Regions from separate parts of the Geobacillus sp. JS12 genome, predicted to be linked through region 1. Evidence: predicted binding sites of a transcription regulator. Region 1 holds the regulator's gene; the other holds the start of a gene.
What was found. The regulator LexA, encoded in region 1, represses DNA repair genes until DNA is damaged. The targets are predictions, from matches to a motif close to CGAACATATGTTCG.

Region 1 (10,550 bases):
TTGCCGGATATGTATCAAGGCTTTTTCCTTGCGCCGCACACCGTGGGCCAGGCGCTCAAGGGGGCGGTGTTTACGGCGGCGATGCTCGAGCGCATCGGGCTTTCGACATCGCCGTCGTGGAAGGAGAAGCGCACAGACCTCGTGCAATCGGTCCGCTTTGACGATCCAGAACAAATGGTCGCTTTTTGCCAAGCCATCCAAGCCGCTTCTCCCGTCAACGCCCATTTCACCCCGTATCCAAGCGAGATGCCCGGCTATGAGGACAAAGTCATCATGGCGGCAGGCACGTTCGTGCAGGGCGCGAGCATCGAGCTAACGGCAGACGGGCCGCTGCGGCCGCCATATGTCGCCTACGTGCAAGGCGGGCTGACGTATTCACACGTCAAAATCGCCATTTGTTCAGCCGTCCACCGTTTGCTTGAACAGCAGTTGATTTGTTTGTGAGAAAATGTAACGCTTCATTGACTCGTTTCTTGACATTATGGTAAAATGAAGGTATCAAAAGCGAGGAGGAATTGGCATGAGCAGCCATATTCGTCGTTCCATGCCATTGTTTCCGATTGGGATCGTGATGCAGCTGACGGATCTATCGGCCCGCCAAATCCGCTATTACGAAGAGCACGGCCTCGTCACGCCAGCGCGCACGGAAGGCAACCGGCGGCTGTTTTCGCTCAATGACATTGACCGCTTGCTGGAAATTAAAGATTTGATCGACCAAGGCGTCAACTTGGCGGGCATTAAGCAAATTTTTGCCGCGCGGGAGGAAGGACGCCACCAGCAGGCGGAGAAAGTCGAAAAAGTAGGAAAACCGAAGCTGTCGGACGAAGAACTGCGCGAAATTTTGCGGAATGAATTGCTGCAGGCCGGGCGGTTCCAGCGCGCATCGCTTCGCCAAGGAGATCTCGCTCGCTTCTTTCATTAATGACGGAACATGATTTCCGAGCCGGGGAGGAGTTTGGACATGGCAAAATATACGCGTGACGACATTCTACACATCGTCAAAGAGGAAAATGTCAAGTACATCCGCCTGCAATTCACCGATATTTTGGGCACGATCAAAAACGTCGAAATTCCGATCAGCCAGCTGGAGAAAGCGCTTAACAACAAAATTATGTTTGACGGGTCGTCGATCGAAGGATTTGTCCGCATTGAAGAGTCGGATATGTATTTGTATCCGGACTTGGATACGTTCGTCATTTTCCCGTGGACCGCAGAAAAAGGGAAAGTCGCCCGCTTTATCTGCGACATTTACAACCCGGACGGCACGCCGTTTGAAGGCTGTCCGCGCTATAACTTGAAGCGGATGCTGAAAGAGATGGAGGCGCTTGGCTTCAACGCCTTTAACTTAGGAGCTGAGCCTGAATTCTTCCTTTTCAAGCTTGACGAAAAAGGACACCCGACGATGGAGCTGAACGATCGCGGCGGCTATTTCGATTTGGCGCCGACGGATCTCGGGGAAAACTGCCGGCGCGACATTGTGCTCGAGCTTGAGGAAATGGGGTTTGAAATCGAAGCGTCCCATCATGAAGTCGCCCCGGGCCAGCATGAGATCGATTTTAAATACGCCCATGCGATTAAAGCGTGCGACGACATTCAAACGTTTAAGCTCGTCGTCAAAACGATCGCCCGCAAACATGGATTGCATGCGACCTTTATGCCGAAGCCGATTTTTGGGATTAACGGTTCAGGAATGCATTGCAACCTGTCGCTGTTCCGCAACGGTGAAAACGCCTTTTTCGATCCGAACGGCGACTTGCAGTTGAGCGATACGGCGCGGCAGTTTATCGCCGGTGTGCTGAAGCATGCGCCGAACTTTACGGCGGTGACGAACCCGACCGTCAACTCGTACAAGCGGCTTGTTCCAGGCTATGAAGCGCCGTGCTACGTCGCTTGGTCGGCGCGCAACCGCAGCCCGCTCATCCGCATTCCCGCTTCGCGCGGCATGAGCACGCGCATTGAGGTGCGCAGCGTTGACCCGTCGGCCAACCCATACTTGGCCATGGCGGTGCTTTTAGCCGCTGGGCTTGACGGCATTCGGAACAAGCTCACTCCTCCGGCGCCAGTGGATCGAAACATTTACGTCATGACGAAAGAAGAACGGCTCGAAGAAGGCATTGTCGATTTGCCGGCAACGCTCTATGAAGCGTTGGAAAACTTGAAGTCCGATGAAGTGATGATTCACGCGCTCGGCAAACATTTATTCGAACATTTCGTCGAGGCGAAAGAAATTGAGTGGGATATGTATCGGACAACGGTTCATCAATGGGAATTGGACCAATATATGGAACTCTACTGATTCATAAAAAAGCTGCCCCGTTTTTTTCAGGGCAGCTTTTTTATGGGCGCAGGCCGGCACGAGTCAGTCGAACAGGCGATAGACGCCGATCACTTTGCCGAGAATCGTGCAGTCGCGGACGATGATCGGCTCAAGATGGGCGTTTTCCGGCTGCAGGCGGATGTGGTCTTTTTCCTTGAAAAACCGCTTCACCGTCGCCTCGTTGTCTTCCGTCATGGCGACGACGATGTCGCCGTTGTTGGCCGATGACTGCTGGCGGACGATGACGTAGTCGCCGTCGAGAATGCCGGCTTCGATCATGCTGTCGCCCATCACTTCAAGCATAAACAGCTGCTCCTCGCCGGCGGCGAGCCGCTTCGGCAGCGGAAAGTAGCCTTCGATGTTTTCCACCGCTGTAATCGGTTGGCCGGCCGTCACCTTGCCGATGATCGGCACCGAGATGATCTCCTCTTTTTCTCTCTCCTTCGCCATATCGTTGTCCAAAATTTCAATGGCGCGCGGCTTTGTCGGGTCGCGGCGGATGTACCCTTTGCTTTCTAGGCGCGCGAGATGCCCGTGGACCGTCGAACTTGACGCCAATCCAACCGCTTCCCCAATTTCCCGCACCGACGGAGGATAGCCTTTTGTTTTTACTTCCTGTTTAATAAACTCTAAAATTTGCTGTTGTCGTTTTGACAGTTTCGTCATGGTTTCACACCTCTCGCCACATCATTTGCCTTCATTATACCATGCGGAAGACGAAAAAACAAACATAAGTTCGAGTTTTTTATTGACACAAACAAATGTTCTTGACTATAATGAAGGAAAGCGAACAAACATTCTAGAAAGGGTGGGGAGAATGGGGAAAACGTTGCTGCACTATGTTTTGTTTTCATTTTTGTTTGCGCTCGTGTTGGCAGGGTTCGTTTACGCCAGCAGCCCGGTCGATAAAAAAGAATACGTGACGATCACGGTCGCTCCCGGCGATACGCTTTGGGGGCTGGCAAAACAGTACGAACAGGAACACCATATGCCGCCTGATGAGTTCATCCGCTGGGTCGTCGATGTCAACCATTTGCCGAGCCCGCGTCTTGCCGCCGGTGAACAAATTGTCATTCCTGTGTTAAAATCAAAGCAGGGCGGCTCGGTGGCCGTCAATCAGTGATGGAAAGAAGGGATTGGCCATGAGGGCGGTCATTTACTGCCGAGTCAGCACGGACAAAGCTGAACAGGAAACGTCGCTCGCGAGGCAACGAGATGAGCTCGAGCGACTGGCGGCCGAGTGTGGATTTGAAGTCGTTAAAGTGATCGCCGAGCAGGCGAGCGGTTATGAAGCCGACCGCGACGGCGTGTTGGAGCTGCTTTCGCTGTGCGAGGAAGGCGAGGTCGATGTGCTGCTCATTCAAGATGAAACGCGGCTTGGGCGCGGCCATGCGCGCATGGCGGTGCTGCATTGCTTGAAAAAGCAAGGGGTGAAAATATACAGCGCCAGCCACCGCGGGGAGATGCCGCTGTCGGAGGCCGATGAGATGGTGTTATCCATCATCGCGATTGTCGAGGAGTACCAAAGAAAAATACATAACGCCAAAATTAAGCGTGGCATGCAGCGAGCCATCGCCAGCGGCTACCGACCGGAGCGGAACCTAAGGCGCCGGGGCGAAAACGCCGGGCGCGATCGAATTGATCTGCCGGTTGAGGAGATCGTCCGCTTGCGCGAGCGCGGACTGACGTTTGCCGATATCGCCGCGACGATGCGAAGCTTCGGTTACGAGGCGTCCAAGGCGACCGTCCATCGGCGTTACCAGGAATATATGGACGAGCAACAAAGGCGGCGTTGATCGTGTACTGCGCCTGACCCTAAAGCGGCGAGCGGGCAAAGGAAGCCAAGCTGCCATCGTTGCCATCTTCCCGGTTGATCAGATAAGATAAAACAGGGTGAGAATATGGCAGATAGGAGAAGATAATCAATGCTTGCCAAACATAAATTAGCCCGCATCAATGAACTGGCGAAAAAAGCGAAAACGGCCGGCTTGTCGGCCGAAGAGGCCTTCGAGCAAGCGAAGCTGCGCCGTGAGTACATTCAAGCGTTCCGCAAGGCGATGACCGATATGCTCCATACAGTGACCGTCATTGACCCGAACGGCAACGACGTGACGCCGAAAAAATTAAAGGAAAGCCAGTGGCGGCGCTTCCATTAAACGGTCGAAAGAGGGGTGGCTCGGAAAATAACGTTGTACAAGCCGATCGATTTTCTATATGATAGTAAATGACACCATGTTGATGAAAGGGAGGAAGACGATGGCGCATTCAATCGAGGAGTTGGCGATTACGACGATTCGAACGCTGTCGATTGACGCGATCGAAAAAGCGAAATCCGGGCACCCGGGCATGCCGATGGGCGCGGCGCCGATGGCGTACACGCTTTGGACGAAATTTATGAATCATAACCCGGCGAATCCAAACTGGTTCAACCGCGACCGGTTTGTCTTGTCAGCCGGGCACGGGTCGATGTTATTGTACAGCTTGCTTCATTTAAGCGGCTACGACGTATCGATGGATGATTTGAAACAATTCCGTCAATGGGGAAGCAAAACGCCGGGCCATCCGGAATACGGCCATACGCCGGGCGTGGAAGCGACGACGGGACCGCTTGGCCAAGGGATCGCGATGGCGGTCGGCATGGCGATGGCGGAGCGGCATTTGGCCGCTACATACAACCGCGACGGGTTTGAGATTATCAATCATTATACGTACGCCATTTGCGGCGATGGCGATTTGATGGAAGGAGTGGCGAGCGAAGCGGCGTCACTCGCCGGCCACTTGAAGCTCGGCCGTCTGATCGTCCTGTATGACTCGAACGACATTTCGCTGGACGGGGAGCTCAACCTGTCGTTCTCGGAAAACGTCGCCCAACGTTTCCAAGCGTACGGTTGGCAATATTTGCGCGTTGAGGACGGCAACAATATTGAAGAAATCGCCAAAGCGCTCGAGGAGGCGCGGGCAGACCTCAGCCGGCCGACGCTCATTGAAGTCAAAACGACGATTGGCTACGGCGCGCCAAATAAAGCGGGCACGTCCGGCGTCCACGGCGCTCCGCTCGGCGCCCAAGAGGCGAAGCTGACGAAAGAGGCGTATCGTTGGACATTTGCGGAAGATTTTTACGTGCCAGAAGAAGTGTACGCCCACTTCCGTGCGACGGTGCAAGAGCCGGGAGCGAAAAAAGAGGCGGAATGGAATGAGCAGCTCGCCGCCTATGAACAGGCCCATCCGGAACTGGCCGCCCAATTGAAGCGAGCGATCGAAGGCAAACTGCCAGATGGATGGGAAGCTTCTTTGCCGGTATACGAAGCAGGCAAAAGCTTGGCGACCCGCTCATCGTCCGGGGACGTGATCAACGCCATCGCCAAAGCGGTGCCGCAATTGTTTGGCGGTTCGGCGGACTTGGCAAGCTCGAATAAAACGCTCATCAAAGGCGGCGGCAACTTCTTGCCGGACAGCTACGAAGGGCGCAACATTTGGTTTGGAGTGCGCGAGTTTGCCATGGGGGCGGCGCTCAATGGCATGGCGCTCCATGGCGGGTTGAAAGTGTTCGGCGGCACGTTCTTCGTGTTCTCTGACTATTTGCGTCCAGCGATCCGCTTGGCGGCGCTGATGGGCTTGCCGGTCATCTACGTCTTGACGCACGACAGCATCGCCGTCGGCGAAGACGGGCCGACGCACGAGCCGATCGAACATCTCGCTTCGCTTCGGGCGATGCCGAACTTGTCGGTCATCCGACCGGCTGACGCAAACGAAACGGCGGCCGCATGGCGGTTGGCGCTCGAATCGACGGACAAGCCGACTGCGCTCGTCTTGACGCGTCAAGATGTGCCGACGTTGGCGGCAACAGCTGAGTTGGCGTATGAAGGCGTGAAAAAAGGTGCGTACGTCGTTTCACCGGCGAAAAACGGCGCTCCGGAGGCGCTGTTGTTGGCGACTGGTTCGGAGGTGAGCTTGGCGGTGAAAGCGCAGGAAGCGCTCGCCGCCGATGGCATCGACGTCGCTGTCGTCAGCATGCCATCGTGGGACCGCTTCGAAGCGCAGCCAAAATCGTACCGCGATGAAGTGCTTCCGCCGGCCGTGACGAAGCGGCTCGCCATTGAAATGGGCGCGTCGCTCGGTTGGGAGCGCTACGTCGGCGCCGAGGGCGACATTTTGGCCATCGACCGATTCGGTGCTTCCGCTCCGGGAGAGAAAATCATGGCCGAGTATGGCTTTACGGTTGACAACGTCGTCCGCCGCACAAAAGCGCTGCTCGGCAAGTAACCGGAAAAGCTGCCCTTGCGTTGTTGCAGGGGCAGCTTGTTTTTGCGAAAGATGGCTGCGCTTTGGTCAAGTATTTTCGGGGTTGAATCGAGGGCAAAGGCTTGTTTGTTGGCCTGTTTGCGGCCGCATGGCCATCGCAAACAAAAATCGACAATGTTAGTGAAAAAACTTGCCGTTAATAGACATATTTTTCCCCTTTCATTTTCTATAATAGAAAATAGATTGAACAGAAATGGGGGATGGGGCATGGTCCGCTATTGGATTTATTTGTTGAATGACGATGTGGCGTCGCATTACCGCCATCGGGCAGAAAAAATTGTCGAACTGCTTCGTGAGCATCAATACGCGAAAGCGCCGCTGAAGGCGATTTGCCGCAAGCAAGTCGAATTTATCACCGAACGGCTGTCATTTTCGCGCCTGGAACTTGGCTTAAAGCAATATTTTGCCGGCCGCGTCGGCAAAAATTTGGAGCGCAATATGTTTGTTTTGCAAAACGATTCCGGCGAGGAAGCGTTGCTTGTCGTGCAAAAGCGCCGCTTGCTTCTTGTCGCTGACAGCGCGCCGCTTGCCGCGGACATCGGACGGGCGCTCGCTCGGATTTCGCCGACGTTTTTGGCGGTCGACGCCGATTTTGTCGATTACTACTGGCTGTCTGCGCCTCGACAAGGAAGAAAATTTGCGTAATGAAAAGATTTTTGCCGCGAAATATTGTCTAATGACGCATCGTTTAGTACACTGTTAGGGAGACAACAAGAAGGAGGAAAATCGCTGTTATGTGGGGTACGATTCTCGTTGGCGTGCTGGCGCTCATCGCCGGGGTGGCGATCGGATTTTTCGTCGCCCGCAAAACGATGATCAATTATTTGAAGAAAAACCCGCCGATCAATGAACAAATGATTCGCATGATGATGATGCAAATGGGAATGACGCCATCCCAGAAGAAAATCAATCAGATGATGAAAATGATGAACAATCAACTGAAATAAGCGAAACGGACACTCGATCGAGAGTGTCTTTTTATTTTGCCAAAATGTTCTTTCAAAATTTTTCTAGTTTTGTTACAATAATATGGCGATTGTTCGTCAGCCAAATGAAAGGAGGGCGGGCCTTATGCGCGTGTTTCGCGATTTGTTTTGGTTTTTCCGTCAAGAAAAGAAGGCATATATCACCGGCATTTTCGTGCTTGTCATCGTGGCGTTTTTGGAGACCGTCCCGCCGAAAGTGCTCGGCCTGTTGGTCGATCATATGAAAAACGGCACGATGACAAAAGAAGTGCTCATCCGCTGGATCGCCGTCCTCGCCGCCGTTGCGGCGGCGCTTTACGGGCTCCGCTACGCTTGGCGCATTTTCATTTTCGGTTCGGCGGTCAAGCTTGCCCGCCAGCTGCGCAACGAGCTGTATCAGCATTTTACGAACATGTCGCCGTCGTTTTACCAGCGGAAGCGGATCGGCGATTTAATGGCCCATGCGACCAACGATTTGCAGGCGATTCAGCAGACGGCCGGAAGCGGCATTTTGACGCTTGTTGACTCAGTGACGCTTGGCGGGTTCGTGTTGGCGACGATGGCGTTTTCGATCAGCTGGAAGCTGACGCTCATCAGCCTATTGCCGATGCCCGTGATGGCGGCGGCGACGAGCCGCTATGGGACGATGCTCCATCGTCGGTTTTTAACGGCGCAAGCGGCGTTTTCGTCGCTGAACGACAAGGTGCAGGAAAGCGTCAGCGGCATCCGCGTCATCAAGGCGTTCGGCTATGAGGAACACGATGTCGAGGCGTTTCGCCGTCAATCGGAAGACGTCGTGGCGAAAAACGTTGCCGTCGCCAAAATTGACGCCTTGTTTGATCCGACGATCGGGCTGCTTGTTGGGCTGTCGTTTTTTCTCGCTGTGGCGTTTGGCAGCCAAATGGTTTTGGCGGGCGAATTGACGATCGGCGAGCTTGTGTCGTTTACGACCTACCTTGGCCTGCTCATTTGGCCGATGTTGGCGTTCGGCTGGCTGTTTAACATTGTTGAGCGAGGGCGCGCTTCGTACGACCGGGTGCGGGCGCTGTTGGCTGAACAAGATGAAATCATCGAGCACCCCGATGCCGTAGATGTCCCGCCGAAAGGGGACATTGAATACCGTGTTCGCCGGTTCGTCTATCCGGGAGAGACAAAGCCGGCGCTCGCGGACATTCGTTTTTCGCTGGAGCGCGGGGCGACGCTTGGCGTCGTCGGCAAAACCGGGGCGGGCAAAACGACGCTGCTTCGCCTGCTGCTGCGCGAGTTTGACGGCTATGACGGCGAGATTCGCTTCGGCGGCCGCGACATCCGCGATTATACGCTTTTCGCGCTCCGTTCGGCGATCGGCTACGTGCCGCAAGACCATTTCTTGTTTTCTGCCTCTGTCCGCGACAACATTGCCTTTGCCAAGCCGGAAGCCAGAGAGGACGAGGTCGTCCGGGCGGCGCGGCTGGCCGACATTCATGATGACATTTTGCAGTTTCCTGACGGGTATGAGACGGTCATCGGCGAGCGCGGCGTTTCCCTATCCGGTGGGCAAAAACAGCGGCTGTCCATCGCCCGGGCGCTTCTCATTGACCCGGAAGTGCTCATTTTGGATGATGCGTTGTCGGCCGTGGATGCGAAGACCGAGGCGCGGATTTTAGCGGCGCTCAAACAGGAGCGGCGCGGAAAAACGACGATCATCGCCGCTCATCGTTTAAGCGCGGTTGAGCATGCCGATTGGATTCTCGTCCTTGACGGGGGGCGAATTGTGCAGGCCGGAACGCACGAGCAGCTGATGGCAGAAGACGGCTGGTATCGTGACATGCATCGACGCCAGCAGCTTGAGGCGCTTGCGGAGCAACAACAGACCTGAACGTTCGAGCTCCCGCCAAAAACGAGCGGATCGAAAAACATGAAAACACAAGTTGTTTGTGGAGATAGGGGGAAGTGGATGAACGACCGATGGTTGACAACAAAAGAGCAGCGGCGCGTTTTATGGCGGCTGCTCGCTTATATGGGAAGATACAAAAAAGAAACGGCGCTTGCGTTTACGCTTCTTCTGTTGGCAACGGCCGGGGAGCTTTCCGGCCCGTATTTGGTGAAAGTGTTCATTGACGACTATTTGGTGCCGGGCCGCCTTGCTTTTGGACCGGTGGCGGCGCTGGCCGCCGCCTATCTCGGCGTGCTCGTCTTGAAAACGATCATTTCCTACTTCCAGCTTGTCGAGTTTCAGCGGCTCGCTTTGCACGTCATTCAAGCGCTGCGGATGGATGTGTTTGCGAAAGTGCACCGGCTCGGGATGAGCTATTTTGACCGGACGCCGGGCGGAAGCATCGTTTCGCGGGTGACGAACGATACAGAAGCGATCAAGGACATGTTCATCAGCGTCCTAGCGGCCTTTGTGCAAAACGGCTTGTTTGTCATCGGCGTGTTTGTCGCCATGTTTTCGCTTGATGCTAAGCTTGCGTTGTTTTGCCTGTTCATCCTCCCGGCGATCGCGTTCATCATGCACACATACCGACGCTACAGCTCGGTGTTTTATCAAGAGATGCGCGAACGGCTGAGCGAACTGAACGCCAAATTGAACGAATCGCTGCAAGGAATGGCCGTCATTCAAGCGTTCCGCCAGCAGCGCCGTTTATATCAAGAGTTTGCCGCCGTCAATGAAGCGCATTACAAGGCGGGGATGAAAAACATCCACCTCGATGGACTGCTGCTTCGACCGGCGATCGATGTGGTGTATATGTTGTCGATCATGGTCGTGCTCAGCTTTTTTGGCATCACGGCGCTTGATGGCCCAGTTGAGATCGGCGTGCTGTATGCGTTTGTCAACTATTTGGAGCGCTTTTTCGAACCGGTGACGCAAATGATGATGCGCCTGTCTCTTTACCAGCAGGCGATCGTTTCCGCCTCTCGCGTGTTTGCCCTTCTTGATCATCAAGAAGAGGCGCCGGCCAATCCAAACTGGTCGCCGCATGCAA
Region 2 (10,550 bases), 750 kb from region 1:
CAGTGCATCTTTTTGTTTATGGAGCTCCTGGAGCTCTTTTTCTTTTTTCTCGACGGCTTTTTGCTTTAGCGGGATGACCGAACGCTGCTCTTTTCGGGCAAGAGCTTCCTCCTGCACTTCAAACTGATCGACGAACTCGGCGAGAGATTGCAAGATTTTCTCCTCGACGAGTGGCAGAAGCGCACCCTTTTGCACGCCTTTGCATTTCGGATTTGGGCAACGCACAAGCGGATGAGGGCGGTCTTTACGCGGCTGATACCACATCGTATAGCCACAGACTTCGCATTTCAGCAATCCAGCCAGCGGGTTGGCTAACGGTTTGCTTTCCACCGTAGAAGGGCGCCAGCGGCTCCGATATGCCTTGTTGGCGGCTTCCCAGAGTTCCCTGGACACGAGGGGCTCATGGGCATTCTCTTTGACATACCAGCGCTCTCTCGGCATTTTCTTGCGTTTATACTTGCCGTTTTGCTTAATGTATTTCACCTTGCCCCAGATGATATGCCCGAGATACACCTCGTTTTTGATAATAGCGCTGATCGTCGAAGGAGACCAAAAGGATCGCTTCTCATCGGGCGGTTTCACTCCAAGTCGATCAAGCTCAGCGGCAATTGCCTGGCGTCCGTGTCCGTCGCGCATCATCTCAAAGATTTTTACCACAACCCATGACGTTTCCGGATCAGGATAGAGCTTTAACTTTTCATCGCGAAGATAGCCGTATGGCGGCTTTTTTGAGATGGAACGTCCTTTAGCGGCCGAGTCGCGTCGACCACCTTGGAGGCGCTTCGTAATGACTTTGAGCTCTTCGCGTGACACGATGGACTTTACTCCGAAAACGAGCTCCCATGTCTCGCTTTCCGGGTCATATATTTCCGTCGGGGTGATAATTTTCGTCCCGGAATAGCGAAAGGCACGGTCTAAAATGCCTTGGTCAAGCATATCACCACGGCCGAGGCGGTCGATGTCCATGACAAGCACCGCGTCAGCGATTCCCGTTTCTAGTTCGCGCAAAAGCTTCTGAATCTCGGAGCGTTCAGCGATGGACTCGCCGGACACAATCTCTTCAAAGATGCCGAGTATATTGTGGCCTTCTTTACGCGCTACGGCCAGCAAGTTATCCCGATGCCGTTGCAATGTATCGTATGACGCGCCGGACTCAGCAGCTTTTTTCTCTTCCTCGATGTCCTTGCGGCTTTTGCGAAGGTAGATGAACACGTCCAAGTTTCTCGGCCTATACATAAAACCACCTCTATCCCAGTATATAACTTGCTATCACCATACACAATAAAAGAAATAGTCCACTGTCGGGACTATTGTTTGATCAATATTCGGTTTTTTATTTGTGACAGGCGACTTTTGCATAATTCTGGAGTCACTTTAAACATATTTACCATGTGTTCAATTATGTGCGGCTCGTTCCAATCAATAAACTTCAGCATATGGAACGGAATGGCCGCATACTTGGTAAAGTGATTGGCATCCCATTCCTGGAGTTCACGGAACGCTTCCGGCAGCATGCTTTGCACTCCGGCATGACGAAGCACATGGCACAATTCATGAAAAAAGGCCTCACGCTTTTCTTCAAGAGATAAGCGAGAATCAATGACGATGCAACGGAACCGGCCGACCACTTGATGGGATGACGGAAAAGGTTTCTCGCGCAGGAAAATATTCATCCGTCGAGCTATGTATACCGGATCGATCTGAGAAGGACGGAAAAGACCGAGTCGTTGATACAGGTTCGTTACCCAATCTTCGAGTGCGGTGGTATAGTAATGACGCAAGTCCATATAATCCCCTCCCTAAGGAGATTATACGAACAAATGTTTGTTTTTGGCAATAAGGATAACTTGTTCGCTCATTATTCTTTTAGTGGGCATTTTGTGGTAAAATGAAAATTTGAATAAAGTGTTATGGAGCGATGTATATGCTTACTGATTTTGATATCAGGGCGGAATTGATTAAAAAAATTGAAAAGGAAAATCAAAATAAGCACTACAGAATTATTGAAGAGCTGTCCATTTGCGATGGACGTGCTCGGGCCGATATTGTTGTCGCTAATGGTTTTCTGCACGGGTACGAAATTAAAAGTGATCATGATACGCTAGAGCGTCTTGCTCGACAAATAGAATGGTACGATAAAACATTTGATAAAATAACCATTGTGGTAGGGAAGAAATTTGCTTCAAACATTGTGGAATTGGTGCCAGAACATTGGGGAATAGAAGTTGCCTATTTGAATAAATTCAATCAAGTCTCTTTAAAGAAGATTAGGGCTTGCAAGAAAAACAAAAATGTTTCAGGGGAAAATCTTCTCGACTTATTGTGGAACGCCGAGATTAAGTCTCTTCTCAAGCAAAAAAACGTAAAAAATTTTTCTCGCAAGCCCAAACCGGAATTAAAAAAAATGGTTTTAGAATCGATTAGCTTTAACGATATTAGAAATTTCACTAGAGAAACGTTAAAAACTAGAATTGGTTGGAGAGATAGTTTAGGATGAACACTATATGGTGATTCGTCCCTAACGCTCTCCAAGTTGTTGGGTTGCCAGGTTTATTGACTATACCATGTGCTTTGTCGTATATTTCTTGGTCTGCCCAAGAAAAATCCTTGCCAAGAAAGTAGCTCGAATTTACGAGTTCGTTGCATGCCTCTTGAACTTTCGCAAAATTAAAACCACCTCGTTTGATCGAATCGCCTCGGTAAATTACAAAATTATCATAGTAAGTGTATCTAATGTTAAATGTTACCTGCATACCTGGAACGTATTCAAAATAAGTCCAATGATTCACTCCATAATCAGAATAAACGATTTTAATTCCTTTCTCTTCAAAATGCTGTTTCGCTTTGTTAAAGAACTTACTTTCATTTCTAGGAATGGTCACTAATCTGTATTTATCATAAGTTGAAAGGTTTTCTGGAAATGAGTTGCTAGCAACAATTATTGTCCGAAATTCAGACATATTGTTAATCCTGTTCAATGCTTCTTTTATAAGAGCTGATTTTATGTTTATTTCTCCTGCACTGACAAATTGCACATCTATGATCAAATCGATTTCTTGCAGGTTTAACCGGGAAGTTAAATCTGTAAATAATTTTTGGAAACTATCATCCAAGATTTCGTCTAAATAAATTCTAACGGCAATGCCCTTTTGAACTCTCGTGATAACATTTTCAATTCTGTCCGAATTGTCTGCTAGTTTGATGACAGGGATAACATCCCTTGGCATTTTGTTAGTAGGGAAAGATATTCTTCATCTGATAATTCGCTATAGTACTCTGGAGAGATATCAAAAAAGTATGGACGCTCCCATATCTGTGAAATACTTAGGGATTTTTCCTTTTGGATAACATCAGGAGTAATTTCGAATAAAGGAACCACTTTTTCTTTTAACTCAACGGGCAGTTGATAAAGAGCATCTTTTTCCCCTTGTTTAAATTTCATTATTGGTACATACAACATATTATTCCCCTATAATAAATTTTTATAAATTAAAAAATAGCTATCATGATCAAGGCAATTACGACGATGATAAAAACCCAACATCCACACCCTAAACAGCTGAACTTTGTTTTTTCTCTTGATTTTTTTGTACCTTTGGTATTTTGATGTTGAGGTATGGAGCCTTTAACTACGTGTATTTGCGTATCTTGATTTGCATTTGTAACATCCATTGCTGGTTCTTTATTATTGATTGAATAGACGAAAGTGTTTGTTTTAATCTCGTTAATGAATGTGTTGTCCTCTTCTTTGGGATGCGGATCTAAAATAAGTTTGATATTACAGCCATAAGATTTGTCATCGTATCCTCCAGTAACAGCTGTCACAAAACATGAAACGCGCATCCCTTTATCCATCTGAGGAGCTAGTCTAGATGCTAAGTCTTTATTTATATACCCTAGCTGTTCCCCGTATTCATTCCATACTGAAATAGCGTTTGGGTCATGCTCGTTATCAGGTTCTCTTTCCAAAAATAATTCTTCACCCTCATAGCATTCAGCAATTAGCTCTTGTCGTGATGTACCATCTTCGTTTTTTCGTGTAACGCCTACAATTTTTGTGTTAATGATTCTTTCTATGGTTATCCCCCTCCTGCAAAATAAAAAAGACACCTCGTCTATTTATTCTTCGGTGTCTTTTCTTGGTGACTTATTTTTTTGTGCTGCTTTATACGCTACCCATTCGAAATGTTGAATAATTTCTCTGATTTCGTCTTCGGTTAGATGTTTCCACTTCTCAATATCAAAGAACCCCATTTGCTCGATGCCATACTCTTTGATGAGTTGATTAATCCTCGCCAGCGTACCTAATTCCTCATTGTCGCTCTCTGGTGGATTCGGATCATCCGTGCGACCGAGTAGGTAGTCGGTGGTGACATTGAAAAAGTCGGCGAGTTTTTGAAGTGTTTCTGTATCAGGTGTTCGGTTGCCGTTTTCATATCCAGAGATAGAAACTTTTGTAACATTGATTTTCTTTCCAAGCTCTTCTTGCGTGAGCTTTTTTTCTTGTCTCAGCTTTCTTAGACGGTCACCTAACACATAAAACACCTCTTCGCGTGTACTATAAACTATAAATAATTATAAGTTAACAAATAGATAACCAAAAGGCCTTAAGTTCCTTGTTAACTAAATAGAAATTTTTTTATTAAAAACTCTTGAAAGTTAACCTTAGGTTAATTATAATTTAGTTAACAGCAGGTTAACGACAAAAGGAGGTGGGAGGTGTGAAACTCGAAAGGTTAGAAGCTGTACGTAAAAAATACGGCCTTACTTGCAAACAAGTTGCAGAATCAGTAGGTATCTCTAAGGAGTATTACTGGATGATTGAAAACGGCAAACGAAGACTTACTTATGATTTAGCCGTAAAAATCGCACAAGTCTTTAACGCCCATCCAGATGATATTTTTTTGGACAGTAAGTTAACTGTTAGTGAACAAAAATGACACAAATCCCACTGTCTGTGAAGGAGGTGACAAAGTGCCAGACAAAGAGCAAGAACTCGTCCGTAAGTTTGAGGAACTCGTTCTCACTCTTCCGGCGCATGAGTTAACAGAAATGCTTGAATGCAGTTACAGCATGCTGCATCGATTAAAAGCACAAATTCGCCATAACCATCACAAAAGAGCGGCGATTTCATATAAGGGAGTCATTACCTTGCTATCGCGTTATTTACTCTAAAGTACTTAAGATAATAAAAATCCCTAATCAATGCATCGGGTGAGTCATCTTCTTCAAAGTAAATCGAAACATTTTTGAAATGGTGTTTGTTTTTTAAACGATTGATATCGAAGAATGGTTGTTCAACATCTTCAAGGCACCATTCAAAAAGCACATTAAACAAGATGATGTCGTTTTCCAATAGTTCAGATAGCTGTTTGCGATTTAATTGCTCATGTTCCATGAGTTCGAGGCACTTTTCTTTAGCGGCTGAGAAAATTTCTAATAAGGTCTCACGGTACTTAACAGGGTGATAAAAGAATTTGGTCCCTTTGATAAGCAAAGGCATCCCGTTGGGACATTTTTCTAAAGCATCTTGATACACTTCTTCCCAGCCACAAGGAATAGTACGTAGATCCAAGTGCCATAAGTATTTTCTCATAATGATCATCGCTCCTTGTCCAGTTCGAAATGGCTCCTTACCAACCAGTAAAGGAGGTGAGGCGGATGACGGATCAAGCATCAAAAGAAATGGTTCAAATCATTGAACAATACATCGAACAAGAGTCTGAAAAGTGGGTGCAGCACACTCTTAATAATGCAAAGACGATAAGCGATTTAATGTCAGCCCTCTGGGAGAATGGAAAAGCAAAGAAAGATGGAACCGAAGTTGAACGCATGTTGCATCGGCTTATTTATGAACGTGGTGCAGCTAAGATCAAAAATGTGATTAAAGAAGCCCAGGATCTCACATTGGGGAGGGCACTGTCCCCAGAAGGAGACAGTGCAACATGTTAATTCAATTGCTGAATTTGATCCCTTAACATACGTTCAACAATCTCATGTTGTCCTTTGTAGTTTTCAAATTTTGAGTACAACCAAGATGTATTTCGATCCCGTTGCTCAATCACTTCCTTTAGTTCAAAGTAAACATCATTCCAAAAGTTGAACAGTGAAGTGATTTCATAATGTGCAAGTTCCTCGTTCATTGCCAAAAACAATTTGACTTTTTCACTAAGTGTATAAATCTCTGATAAGGAAACGCTGACGATTGGTGACGGATTTTTAGGATCGTTTACCGTTTCCTGGTACAAAGCATTTGTTTTATGAAAAAGCTCAGTGCAATTGTCCAAAAGTTCTATCAGTCGGTATTTATCCATTTGTTTTTCACCCCTTCCCACCGCATCATTCGACAGGGGGTAAGGAAAATCCTGCAAGGCAGGTGACAGCATGAACACCATTCAGGATCAATGGGCTATGGCCGAGCTGAAGCATCGGTTGCTTTCGCTGATCATGCAGCTGAAGGATGACCCAGCGTTTACGAAAGACGACGCGGCGCTGGAGATCGCCAAAGTGCTCGACTGGCTGAACGAAGCGGCGCCGGCCGTCGATTATCAGACAATGGTGAAACACTATGATGCGAGGTGAAGCGAATGTCATCAAACGCCCCTCATGCTCCGCATAAACATGAACAAAGGGGGAATGCGGGCATGAAGGAATTTAAATATGGCAACACGACGGTGATCGTTCACTCCCCATTGGTACTCATGAGTCCAGAGGAGCGAAAGCAATGGTTTGAACAAGAATGGCAAAAAGGCAATCCGATCCTGCGGCAAATCGCCGAGGCGGTGCTGGATTGCTACCGATCTATGGATACTGTACCACAAAGTCTCAAGGATGATGGTAGAAAGGGGAGCACGGAGGATGAAACGCGGTAGAGCGGCCGATGCGGTGAAAGAGGCGCGGCAGAAAACAGGGATGACGCAGCAACAGCTGTCGTTCGAAATCTATGAATCTCGTGAATCCGTATCGCACCAGGAAAATGGGCGGTACCGAGTGCAGCCGAACATATCGAAATATTTCGCCGAAAAGCATAATAACCCGTGGGTGGCCCTCGAGGCGGCGGCGGAATACACCGGATGGGGGCCAGTGAAGCTGGATGGAGAAATGGTCGATCTTCACCGTGCAAGCGTCACGATGAAAACACGCGAGGAGCTCACAGAAGCCCTCGAGGCGATCGAAAGTGTCTGTGTGGCGAATCATCCCAGGTCGATTCGAGAGTTTGACAAGCAACGCTTGGAAGAGGCAATGATGCAGGCAATCGACGCGATCGTAGCGCTGACACAATACGTTGCGGTCATTTGCATGGATTACGGCTTTTCCTGGTGGAAAATGTGGCAAAAGCATCGCGCGAAACTGCAAGCGAAAGGATTTATCCGACAATGACAAAGGAGGAAAAAACAATGTTTCAACTGCCGAATTTAGCAGAAATGACGGACGTTGAGGCTATCCGTTGGTATACAAGTGAAGTTGTGCGGCTTTCAAAAGAGCGAAAACTCAATAGCGAATATGGGAAAGCACTGCTCGAGTGGAAAAAGAAAATGAACGAACGCCTGGAAAAATCGAGAAAGGAGTGGTGGTAATGTACGTGGTATGGGTAGCCAGTTCGTTAATGACAGCGAGGGAAGTTCGGGAGGTATGCGCCGAGTTGCGCAATCATCCGGAACTGATCGAAGCCATTGAGCAAGAAGCTAAAGCAAAACTTGTCAACATGAAAAAAGCAGCAAGCCCAACGCTCACTGCTTCCTAAAAAACCAGCCCTATCCCAAACATATCATGTTGCGAACCAAAAGGCAAGCTCATGCTTGCCGACTGGAGTACAGGCGGCGGGTGTGCCCCAGCCCGCAAGCGCTTGTGCTTCAGTCGGTGCGCATGAGCGCCGGCCAGGCCGAGCGAGAGCGGGCGACGATCCGAAAGGGGAGCCGCGCCACAATACATGTATGGTCATTGCGACGACGCCTGGAGATCATAACGAAGGAGGAAGGGCAGTGATCAATATGATCGTTTATCAAGAGGCGGATTTGCGGCAAAAGGTATCAAGATGCATCGAGTACATACAGGAGGCGCTGCAAAACCGCGACTATGAAACGATGGCTATTGAAATATCTGAGTTGCAGTATTTAGTCAGACAGTTGCAAGAACTCGAACGAAAAGAAGCCCGGCGTCAGCAGTTGTTGAGCATTATACGAGATATGCAACGACGCGGCATTCAAATTGATTTTGTGAAGCTGGGAGAGGAGCGGAATGCGTGAATAAGCTTGATAAACATGCAAAAAGGCACATCCGGCTGCAAATCTGCGAACTTCTTGATTCGCATTGCCGCACGTGCCCCGAGCGGATCAAATATCGAAGCACCGTATGTTTGCAAGTTTGCCCGGTCAGCCAAGAGATGCGGCAACTGGCAGCCCTTCTTGAAGGTGATTCTCCGGTCGATCCCCAACCTAGAGAACCGGTTGTGGAACAGGCGCAGAACACACCAAAGCGAAAGGGACGGTGGTCGGCAGAGGAAGTGTTCTACCTTTGGCATCATCGCAAGGTATTGACGATTGATGAGCTCGCAAATCGGCTCAATCGAGAACCAAAAGCCGTCTATGAGAAGTTGAAACAACTGTTGCAAAAAGGCGGCATTTCTGATGCTGGTTGAGAAAGGAGGGCCGGAAGCTCCCATTCTACGATATGCTTCCAGGGTGAAGATATGCTATTTGAAGTGGAATTTGTCGTGAAGGAAAACGGCCATTTCGAGACGATCCAAACGGCACTCGTCTACGCGCTCACTGTAACCGAGTGCCGGCGGATCGCTAATGAAATGGCCTCCGAGCTTGAAATTGGCGGGATTCAGTTTTTTATTTCAGAACTCTAGTTTTTATCATGCCATAGCAAAACAGCTTTTTCAAGGGGAGGGGATGACATGGCAACCTTGCTTTTAGATGATCAGCCGTTGGTTATTTTGCCACAACTCGCCGTGGCGATCGGACTGAACGAAAGCATCGTCGTTCAGCAGCTGCATTATTGGCTCGAGAAAAGCGAAAACGTCCATGACGGCTATAAATGGATCTATAACACGTACGAGGACTGGAGGGAGCAATTTCCCTTCTGGTCAGAAAGCACCATTCGTCGGATCATCACCAAGCTGGAGAAGATCGGGATCATCGTCTCGGCGAATTTCAATCGCTCGAGGATCGATAAAACAAAATGGTATCGGATCGATTACGACAAATTGGCTGAATTCGCGTCGTCTAATCAAGATGAACAGACGACTGATCAAAATGACGTTTCGACTGTTCAAAATGAGCAGACGACTGACGAAATCGACAGTCCATCCGGTCAAAATGAACAGTCCATCTGTTCAAATTGGACAGACGAAGCGCTCAATTTGAACAGACCAATACCAGAGAATACTACAGAGATTACTACAGAGAAAAAAGAAGAAGTAGAAGAAGACGCGCGCGCGCATTCCTTCCGAGAGATTATTCAATTCGTTGAACAGAACGGCTTTGGCACCGTCGGCAGCTACATAGGGGAAAAGATCGTTTCTTGGGTCGATGATACGTCCGAGGAATTGGTCTTAGAGGCATTGAAAATCGCGGTGGAGAACGGGGCCAAGACATGGAAATACGTTGAAACCATTTTACGTGACTGGTTCGAAAAAGGCTATCGCACCGTTGACCAGGTGAGAGCGGCACAATTGGCATTTCGGGAGCAACAACTGAAAAAACGTAAAGCCTCAACTGTTTCCGACGTCGGCCGAAAGATGCGGACTCCAGTGCGCACCGAGATCGTACCGGACTGGCTGAAGATGGACTATAGCCAACCGGAGGATGACGACTTTGACGTCGAACAGGCGCGCCGAGAACTTGAGGAACGCCTCAAAAAGTATAAAGACAATCCAGATGGGTGATGTCGATGGGCTATCCGTTATGGATCCGTTTAGAGTACCGAAACGGAGTTGGATCGGTGACTGGATTGACGGCCAGCGTATGCTCGGAGGCGGATTTTCTTGACATTCTCGAGCGATGCGGTGTGACAAGGAGCAACCTGCTGACGGTGCGGATCAATGACAAGGACTATTCTGTTTCACGCCTTGACACGTTGTTTGCGAAGCTGCAAGCCGAAGGGAGGGGATCGGCGTGATGCTGCTCAAGTACGTGCTCATTCAGCATTTGCGCCGGCAAGGCATCTTTTCCGCCAGCGATGGCCGGGCGCTCTCAAAACTGACCACAGAAGAGATTCAGCGTGAATACGAACGAGCGAGAGGTGATCAGTCACATGGATTGGTCCAAGGCGACCGTACAGCAATTGGTGACCATCATTCGCTTTGAAGAGTGCCCGGAAATATATAAGCATCGGGCGCGGCAAGAAATCCGACAACGGTTAGGGGGAGAAGAAGTGAAAAAACAACGCCAATCACTGCACGGACCAGTGAAAATCAGCTATTTAACGCCAGTGGAACTTGAAGCGTATCGCAACCGTCCGCGCAAACGATACTACGATGACGACAACCGCCGAATCATTGACTGGCGCTGGCCAAGATCAAGGGGGACACGCCGATGAAACTG

Region 2: A0V43_RS00015 (ImmA/IrrE family metallo-endopeptidase) is a predicted target of LexA. The motif match lies at 1,814-1,827, and genes of this name have one in related genera.

The regions. Positions count from the first base shown of each region.
Region 1 is NZ_CP014749.1:748,272-758,821, forward strand. Features, by position in the region: gene A0V43_RS03760 (methionine gamma-lyase family protein) at 1-444, shown strand, start outside; gene A0V43_RS03765 (MerR family transcriptional regulator) at 521-922, shown strand; gene glnA (type I glutamate--ammonia ligase) at 962-2,296, shown strand; gene lexA (transcriptional repressor LexA) at 2,360-2,983, opposite strand; gene yneA (cell division suppressor protein YneA) at 3,135-3,440, shown strand; gene A0V43_RS03785 (YneB family resolvase-like protein) at 3,460-4,113, shown strand; gene A0V43_RS03790 (DUF896 domain-containing protein) at 4,243-4,473, shown strand; gene tkt (transketolase) at 4,574-6,580, shown strand; gene sirA (sporulation inhibitor of replication protein SirA) at 6,827-7,264, shown strand; gene A0V43_RS03805 (YneF family protein) at 7,354-7,566, shown strand; gene A0V43_RS03810 (ABC transporter transmembrane domain-containing protein) at 7,691-9,442, shown strand; gene A0V43_RS03815 (ABC transporter ATP-binding protein) at 9,521-10,550, shown strand, end outside.
Region 2 is NZ_CP014749.1:467-11,016, forward strand. Features, by position in the region: gene A0V43_RS00010 (recombinase family protein) at 1-1,236, opposite strand, end outside; gene A0V43_RS00015 (ImmA/IrrE family metallo-endopeptidase) at 1,308-1,787, opposite strand; gene A0V43_RS00020 (sce7726 family protein) at 1,925-2,497, shown strand; gene A0V43_RS00025 (beta family protein) at 2,466-3,227, opposite strand; gene A0V43_RS20665 (beta family protein) at 3,194-3,460, opposite strand; gene A0V43_RS00030 (HIRAN domain-containing protein) at 3,490-4,110, opposite strand; gene A0V43_RS00035 (helix-turn-helix domain-containing protein) at 4,120-4,536, opposite strand; gene A0V43_RS00040 (helix-turn-helix transcriptional regulator) at 4,722-4,940, shown strand; gene A0V43_RS18365 (hypothetical protein) at 4,975-5,175, shown strand; gene A0V43_RS00045 (hypothetical protein) at 5,147-5,596, opposite strand; gene A0V43_RS00050 (hypothetical protein) at 5,662-5,952, shown strand; gene A0V43_RS00055 (hypothetical protein) at 5,949-6,314, opposite strand; gene A0V43_RS00060 (hypothetical protein) at 6,385-6,582, shown strand; gene A0V43_RS00065 (hypothetical protein) at 6,645-6,872, shown strand; gene A0V43_RS00070 (helix-turn-helix domain-containing protein) at 6,859-7,380, shown strand; gene A0V43_RS00075 (hypothetical protein) at 7,398-7,577, shown strand; gene A0V43_RS19595 (hypothetical protein) at 7,577-7,744, shown strand; gene A0V43_RS00080 (iron-sulfur cluster co-chaperone HscB C-terminal domain-containing protein) at 7,992-8,246, shown strand; gene A0V43_RS00085 (hypothetical protein) at 8,243-8,638, shown strand; gene A0V43_RS19600 (hypothetical protein) at 8,690-8,854, shown strand; gene A0V43_RS00090 (DnaD domain-containing protein) at 8,903-9,892, shown strand; gene A0V43_RS00095 (hypothetical protein) at 9,898-10,125, shown strand; gene A0V43_RS00100 (Fur-regulated basic protein FbpA) at 10,125-10,313, shown strand; gene A0V43_RS00105 (hypothetical protein) at 10,261-10,545, shown strand; gene A0V43_RS00110 (dUTP diphosphatase) at 10,542-10,550, shown strand, end outside.